2 linked regions of the Catalinimonas alkaloidigena genome follow. Each later gene encodes a partner of the first gene's protein in a complex. Links are inferred from orthologs where the notes say so. Each region holds a gene or a part of one and is shown on either strand. Other genes may lie near its edges.

What was found.
Region 2: the proteins of hisF (region 1) and hisH are in contact, whole or in part, in a crystal structure (PDB 6RU0), measured with the Thermotoga maritima proteins. The link is inferred for Catalinimonas alkaloidigena from one-to-one orthologs. Residues at the interface, in WP_004080486.1 of Thermotoga maritima: Met1, Leu2, Ala3, Arg5, Ser40, Glu41, Asp45, Glu46, Ala70, Glu71, Ile73, Asp74, Ile75, Pro76, Phe77, Asp98, Lys99, Ser122, Gln123, Glu161, Thr195, Leu196, Asn247, Arg249, Glu251; in WP_004080484.1 of Thermotoga maritima: Asn15, Arg18, Arg22, Arg117, Leu118, Pro119, His120, Met121, Gly122, Trp123, Asn124, Asn134, Gly135, Tyr136, Tyr138, Val140, Tyr158, Glu180, Lys181, Ser182, Ser183, Lys184, Ile185.

What each region holds. Positions count from the first base shown.
Region 1 is NZ_FNFO01000002.1:722,197-725,475, reverse strand. What follows is about bases 196-3,153. They hold hisF (imidazole glycerol phosphate synthase subunit HisF), read right to left. Parts: upstream 2,074-3,153; coding sequence 1,318-2,073; downstream 196-1,317. Other genes in these bases: BLR44_RS06505 (sensor histidine kinase), read right to left, coding at 2,146-3,153; hisIE (bifunctional phosphoribosyl-AMP cyclohydrolase/phosphoribosyl-ATP diphosphatase HisIE), read right to left, coding at 722-1,321; BLR44_RS06520 (hypothetical protein), read right to left, coding at 411-656; BLR44_RS06525 (penicillin acylase family protein), read right to left, coding at 196-245. In the rest of the region: more of BLR44_RS06525, read right to left, coding at 1-195; more of BLR44_RS06505, read right to left, coding at 3,154-3,279.
Region 2 is NZ_FNFO01000005.1:182,596-185,896, forward strand. What follows is about bases 322-3,301. They hold hisH (imidazole glycerol phosphate synthase subunit HisH), read right to left. Parts: upstream 2,131-3,301; coding sequence 1,513-2,130; downstream 322-1,512. Other genes in these bases: BLR44_RS14495 (3'-5' exonuclease), read right to left, coding at 322-398; hisA (1-(5-phosphoribosyl)-5-[(5-phosphoribosylamino)methylideneamino]imidazole-4-carboxamide isomerase), read right to left, coding at 601-1,323; BLR44_RS14510 (four helix bundle protein), read right to left, coding at 2,174-2,551; BLR44_RS14515 (bifunctional 3-deoxy-7-phosphoheptulonate synthase/chorismate mutase), read right to left, coding at 2,587-3,301. In the rest of the region: more of BLR44_RS14495, read right to left, coding at 1-321. UniProt on the Escherichia coli protein: IGPS catalyzes the conversion of PRFAR and glutamine to IGP, AICAR and glutamate. The HisH subunit catalyzes the hydrolysis of glutamine to glutamate and ammonia as part of the synthesis of IGP and AICAR.

The sequences.
Region 1 (3,279 bases):
GTTTGAAAATCCATCTGCCAGAGCCGGTCGCGGGCCGTGACATACCCCTGGGCTACGTACAGATCGTGATCGTTCCGGGCAAAAATGTGCGGCACCTGGTAGCGGTCGTAGACGATGGTGACGCTGTCGTGCAGGGTGGGCAGGTTCAGGGTGTGCGGGGCGGTGGCCGAAGCTACGGTTTCGGCGTTCTGCCAGAAACCCGCAAAGGGATTCAGGAAATAGCCCAGAGGCGGAACTGAGCTCATCCGAGTACTCAGTACAAAGGCCACCATAAAGGTGAGAAGCATGACGAGGATAAACCTGAATAGCTTCATGTAGTCGCAGCGATTTGTGTACGCCCCTGTGGAGCAGCGGAAGCAAAGGCCGCTTCACCGGGCACTTCCCATCCAGGGTCGCTTAAACAATGTGATTTACGATGCACTGCGTTGCCGGTTTCGGAGTTTATAAAACACGCGGTTCACCACGCTTTCGCCCAACGCAGTCAGCCCCAGCACCACTGCCGACAGACTGGTCAGCCCCACGCCCGCCCATTGCGCAAACGCGGCCTGATTCATGCGCAAGTGGATGGCTTCTACCAACAGCCCGAGCCCAATGCCGACCAACAACAGTCCCGTCAGGCCAAACAGCAGCCAACGCTGAAAGTAGTTTTTCTTCATAAAGCAGTAGGTTCTTTGCCTGAAAGTACTACTTACCTCCCACTCTGCCTAGAAGAACAACCTATTTATCGACGATGTCGGGCCTCCAACACGGCCAAAACTTCGTTTAAATCTATCTCTTTTGCTTCCAGCAAGACCAAAAAGTGAAATAGCAGGTCGGCCGCCTCGCCTTTGAACAAATCGTCGTTCTGGTCCTTTGCTTCAATCACCAGCTCGACCGCCTCTTCGCCCACTTTCTGAGCTACTTTGTTGATGCCCTTCTGAAACAGCGAACGGGTGTAGGACTTTTCGTTCGGGTTGTGTTTTCGGTCGCGGATCACCTGCTTGAGGTAATCCAGAAAAGCCGTGCCGGTGCTCTGGTTGGTTTCGTCAAAACAGGTGTCGGCCCCGGTATGGCAGACCGGACCGACCGGATCGGCCTTGATCAGGAGGGTATCGCCATCGCAATCGGCGCGTATGTCGCGCACCTGCAAAAAGTTGCCGGATGTTTCGCCTTTGGTCCAGAGGCGCTGTTTGGAACGGCTCCAGAACGTCACCTTCCCTTCTGCCTGCGTCTGGTCCAGAGCGGCCTGGTTCATATAACCCAACATCAGCACCCGGTGCGTGGTGGCATCTTGCACAACGGCGGGGACCAGTCCGTCTCCTTTACTAAAATCGATATTCACAAGCGTACTGCAATGTTTTCTCGGCGAAGGTACTCCTTGAGGCCTGGGATTTCAATTTCTTTGAAGTGAAAAATACTCGCGGCCAGTGCGGCATCGGCGCAGCCGTCCTGAAAAACCTCTTTGAAATGTTCCATCGTACCGGCCCCGCCCGACGCAATGACGGGAATCTGCAACCGCCGGGAAATCTCCTGCGTCAGTTCCAGCGCAAATCCGGCCTTGGTGCCGTCGGTATCCATCGACGTGAGCAGAATTTCGCCGGCGCCCCGTTCTTCTACTTCTTGTGCCCAGGGAATGGTCCGCTTTTCGGTGGGCGTCCGGCCGCCGTGGGTATGCACGATGTGCTCTCCGTCGACATAGCGGGTGTCGATGGCCACGACGACACACTGAGAGCCAAACTCTTGCGCCAGCTCGTTGATCAACTCGGGGCGGCGCACGGCCGATGAGTTGATCGAGACTTTATCGGCACCGGCGTGCAACAGGGCGGATACGTCTTCGACGGTGCTGATGCCCCCGCCTACGGTGAAAGGAATGTTGATTTCTTTGGCCACCCGACGCACCAGCTCTACCAGGGTACGTCGCTTTTCAACCGTCGCGGTGATGTCGAGAAACACCAATTCGTCGGCGCCTTCTTCCGCATAGCGCGCGCCCAGTTCGACCGGGTCGCCCGCATCACGCAGGTTAACAAAATTGACGCCCTTTACAGTCTTACCATCTTTTACATCCAGGCAGGGGATGATGCGTTTAGTCAGCATAAGCCAGCGGGGAAAAGCCAAAGATACGGGTTGCCGCAGTTAACGCCCAAAAAGTTCGTGCATGGGCGCGGATCAGTGCCCGTTTTCGGAAGGTTGCACCAGCGGCAACTCAATGTAGAAACGAGTGCCCACGTTCTGCTCCGTCTCGAACCAGATGCGCCCTCCGGCGTGCTCGACGCCACGTTTGGCCACAGCCAGTCCGATGCCGGACCCCGCATATTTTGTACTGAAGTTGGGAATAAAGACTTTTTCCTGAATGGCGTCCGGAATGCCGGTACCGTTGTCGGCCACTTCGATGATCACACGTTGTTTCCGGCAACGAAGCCGAACCCACACTTCGGGCTTGCGCTCCTGCGGCACCGACTGCAGGGCATTCAGGATCAGATTGGTCAGCGTCCGCCCCATCAGTTGCTCGTCACCTATGACCCAACAGGCCTGTTCGGGTAAATCGACGTGCACCTGGCCGGAAGCTTCGTTTTCGTACAAGTCGACCGTTTTCTGCACCACCGCTTTCAATTCGAACATTTCGGTCTTGGGAACGGGCATTTTGGCAAAGGCTGAGAACGACGTGGCGATGTCGTTCAGGGTATCGACCTGCGCCAACAGCGTATTGACGGCTTTCTTCGACATCTGCCGTAGTTCTTCGGCCTCCCGGTCGCCTAACGCCCGGTCCAGGTACTGGAGGGTGAGTTTCATGGGCGTCAGTGGATTTTTGATCTCGTGGGCTACCTGCCGCGCCATTTCGCGCCAAGCCGACTCTTTCTCGCTCCTCGAAAGCGCTTCCCGGCTTTCTTCCAGCTTCACAATCATGCGGTTGTATTCATCCACCAACAGTCCGATTTCGTCGCGCGTGTGCCATTCGAGCGGCTCGTTGCGGTCCAGCGTGGTCCGTTGCAGCTTCCGGGTAATCAGGCTGAGGGGTTCGGTCAGGAGCTGCGAGGCAAAATACGAGAGCACCAGCAGAGCCAGGAAAATGGCCGTAAAGATGTTCAGCATCATGCCCACCAGGTCGATAATTTGTCGGTCCAGTTCGGCCTTCGACTCAAAGAAGGGAATACTCAGCACCCCCAGCAACTGGCCGGTTTCGTACGAGCGCATGCCTCGGTAGACCGAGCTGTAGTTCAGTGTGCCGACCTGCTCCTGCAATACGACGTAATTCTGATTGTGCTCCACTACGGTCGCCATCGCCTGCGGGCTGAGGTAACG
Region 2 (3,301 bases), on another replicon or contig:
GTGCAAAACCGGGGCGTTTCTTTGATGATGTTTTTGAGCCCGGCGCGCCGAAACCCCATCTCCAGCATGCGCTGGTCGAAGTCCATGTAATGCGCCACCATCATGGGTTTGTACTGCCGCAGGTCCGAATACAGCGCCCGCAACGCCTTCCGACGCGCAATTCCCTTTTCCTGCGCCACCGCCACCGAAATGCCGTGAATCCGCTCCGACTTCCGCTCAATGTCGTAATCGTCCGGTTTGATCAGGTAATTCCGCGCCTTCACTTCCTTCCCGTCCCGGGTGAAGATCACCCACGCGACCTGCACAATGTAGGGCCACTCCTCCACCCGGCGGCTGTCCCAGTGCTTGGGCCGCCCGGACGTTTCCGTGTCCACAAAAAGCAAGTACTCCGGAATCATGTGGTGAGTATGGTGAATTGGTGGTGTGGTGAATGAGTGGATTGGGGGTTTACCTATTTACCGGAGTAATGTCACCCTGAAAGGGTCTTATTGTTCAAATAAGGTGCTGAATCGTTTGTGTGCAAAATCCTTCGTTTGGCTCAGGATGACAATAATTGCAAACGCCTAAAAAGCAATTTGACATTTATTCATTTTTAATCTATCAACTCGCAATCCAGGGAGCCAGGTCTTTCAACTGAATGCGCCCTTCGTAGATGGCCTTGCCGACGATGACGCCCCATACGCCAACTTCTTCCAGTTCCTCCAAGTCTTTGAGGGAGCTGACGCCGCCGCTGGCAATCACGTGTAGGTCGGGGAACCGGTCACGCAATTCCTGATACAAATGGATCGAAGGGCCCTGCAACAGGCCATCCTTCGCGACGTCGGTACTGATCGCGTAGCGCACGCCGCGTTCCTGGTACTCCTCCAGAAAGTCGAAGATGTGTCGCCCGGACGATTCCTGCCAGCCACTCACGGCGATTTTCATGTCACGCGCGTCCGCTCCCAGGATGATTTTTTCCGGTCCGTACTCCTTCAACCAGCGCTCAAACGTGTCGGGTTCCCGCACGGCGATGCTGCCGCCCGTAATCTGTTTTGCCCCACACTCAAACGCAATCCGCAGGTCGTCATCGGACTGGATGCCCCCACCGAAATCGATGTGCAATCCAGTTTTTGAGGCCAGTCGTTCGAGCACCCGGTAGTTGATCACCCGCTTTTCGCGTGCGCCGTCGAGGTCCACCACGTGCAGGCGTTGCAGTCCGGCGTCTTCAAACCGCAGGGCCATGTCGAGCGGATCGGCGGCGTATTCTTTCTTTTGCGCATAATCGCCCTGCGTCAGGCGAACGCACTTACCGTCGATGATGTCGATGGCGGGAATGATGTGCATGGGGGAATGGATTACAAATTGAAACTTTCAGGGGGCAAATTAAGCAACGCTTTGTACTCTTATCCTGTCACCTCGAACAACGTGAGAGATCTCCTAGCTTTTGGACCGAGATCTCTCCCGATGGTCGCGATGACAAAGTGTTGGGCAGGTCGTTATCCGGTTTCCGGATCTCCTGACTTCGGTGCTCCGTCAGACCAACTCTTCCTGTTTGAGTTCGACGAAGTTTTTGAGAATCTGCGCCCCGACCAGTCCACTCTTTTCGGGGTGAAACTGCGCGGCATAGAAGTTGTCTTTGTGCAGCATGGCCGAGAACGGCACGATGTAGTTGCAGGCGGCCATGGTGTAAGAACTCATTTCGGCATAATAGCTGTGTACGAAGTAGACGTACGCCGGAATTTCAATCTCGCGTAACAAGGGGAAATCCGCGTCAGCCGCAGGCGAGATGGTATTCCATCCCATGTGCGGCACCTTCTGCCCCGCCTCGTCCGGCCGAAACCGCTTCACTTCCACGTCGAAGATGCCGAGACACGGCGTGTCATTCTCTTCCGAATGGGTACACATCAGTTGCAACCCCAGGCACACGCCCAGTACCGGTTGCGTCAGGGTGGGCAGGAGTTGGTCGAGTCCCTTTTCCCGGAGGTAGCCCATGGCGGTGCTGGCCTCCCCCACCCCTGGAAAGATCACCCGGTCGGCCGAGCGGATCACCTCTTCTTCGTCAGACAGAATCGGCTCAATGCCCAGGCGTTCCAGGGCGTACTTCACCGACTGTACATTCCCCGCGTTGTATTTAATGATGACGGTTTTCATGTGGAATTAAAGATTACAAATTGTCAAATTGTCAAATTGCAAATTAGCTTTCTTTCGTCCGTTGGTGCAGGTAGCGGATAAAACCCGCTAATTGTCTCGACAGGCCGATTAGTCTTTCGTACAGGCGTTCATACGCTTCGTTGCCGATTAGCCCCCCTTCCTTCAAAACGTAAAGTTGGCTGCGTAACTCGCCACAGGAGCCTTTCGCGTAGCGAAGAAAGCGAATAAAATCCCCATTGTTATCATACTCAAATCCTTCGGCAATGTTGTTTGAGATGGAAGACGCCGCACGACGAATTTGATCTTTCGCACCGAAATCATTCTTCAATCTTCCTATCTCCGAAAGCTGGTACATTTCAACCGCTACTTTTGCCGCGTCCTGCCAGATTTGGAGATCCTCAAAACGTTCGATCTTTGCCATTGCACAATCTGCAATTTGTCATGTGCAATTTGTAATCAGAACTCTTCCCGCAGTTGATAGGCTTGGCGCATGCGCTGGTAGAGGCGGCTGGCTTCGTCGAAATTGAGGGTTTGCTGGCCATCGGAGGCGGCCTCTTCGGGGGTGTCGTGGACTTCCACGATGATGCCGTCGGCACCGGCCATGACGCCCGCCAGGGCCATCGGTTCAACAAACTCGCGGATGCCAATGCCGTGTGACGGATCGACGATCACGGGCAGGTGCGACTTTTCTTTCAGAATTGGGACAGCATTGAGGTCCAGCGTATTGCGGCTGGCGGTTTCGTAGGTACGGATGCCCCGCTCGCACAGGAGGATCTTCTCGTTACCGCCGGAAAAGACGTATTCGGCCGACTGGAGCAGTTCGTCGAGGGTGCCGGAGAGACCGCGTTTGATCATCACCGGTTTGTCGACCTTTCCGAGTTCGTCGAGTAAGTTAAAGTTTTGGGTGTTCCGCGCGCCCACCTGGAAGACGTCGACGTAATCGAGCATGTCCGCGATTTGAGAGGGCTGCATCACTTCGGTGATGATTTTGATGCCGTTCTGGCGGCAGATGTCGTAGAACATTTTGAGGCCGTCCAGCCCCATCCCACGAAACGAGTAGGGCGAGCTACGCGGTTTGTAGACGCCCCCGCGCATGATCTTCACGTCGTTGTCAAGCAGGTGCGTCACCGTCCGCTCAATCTGTTCCTCACTTTCAATGGAACACGGCCCC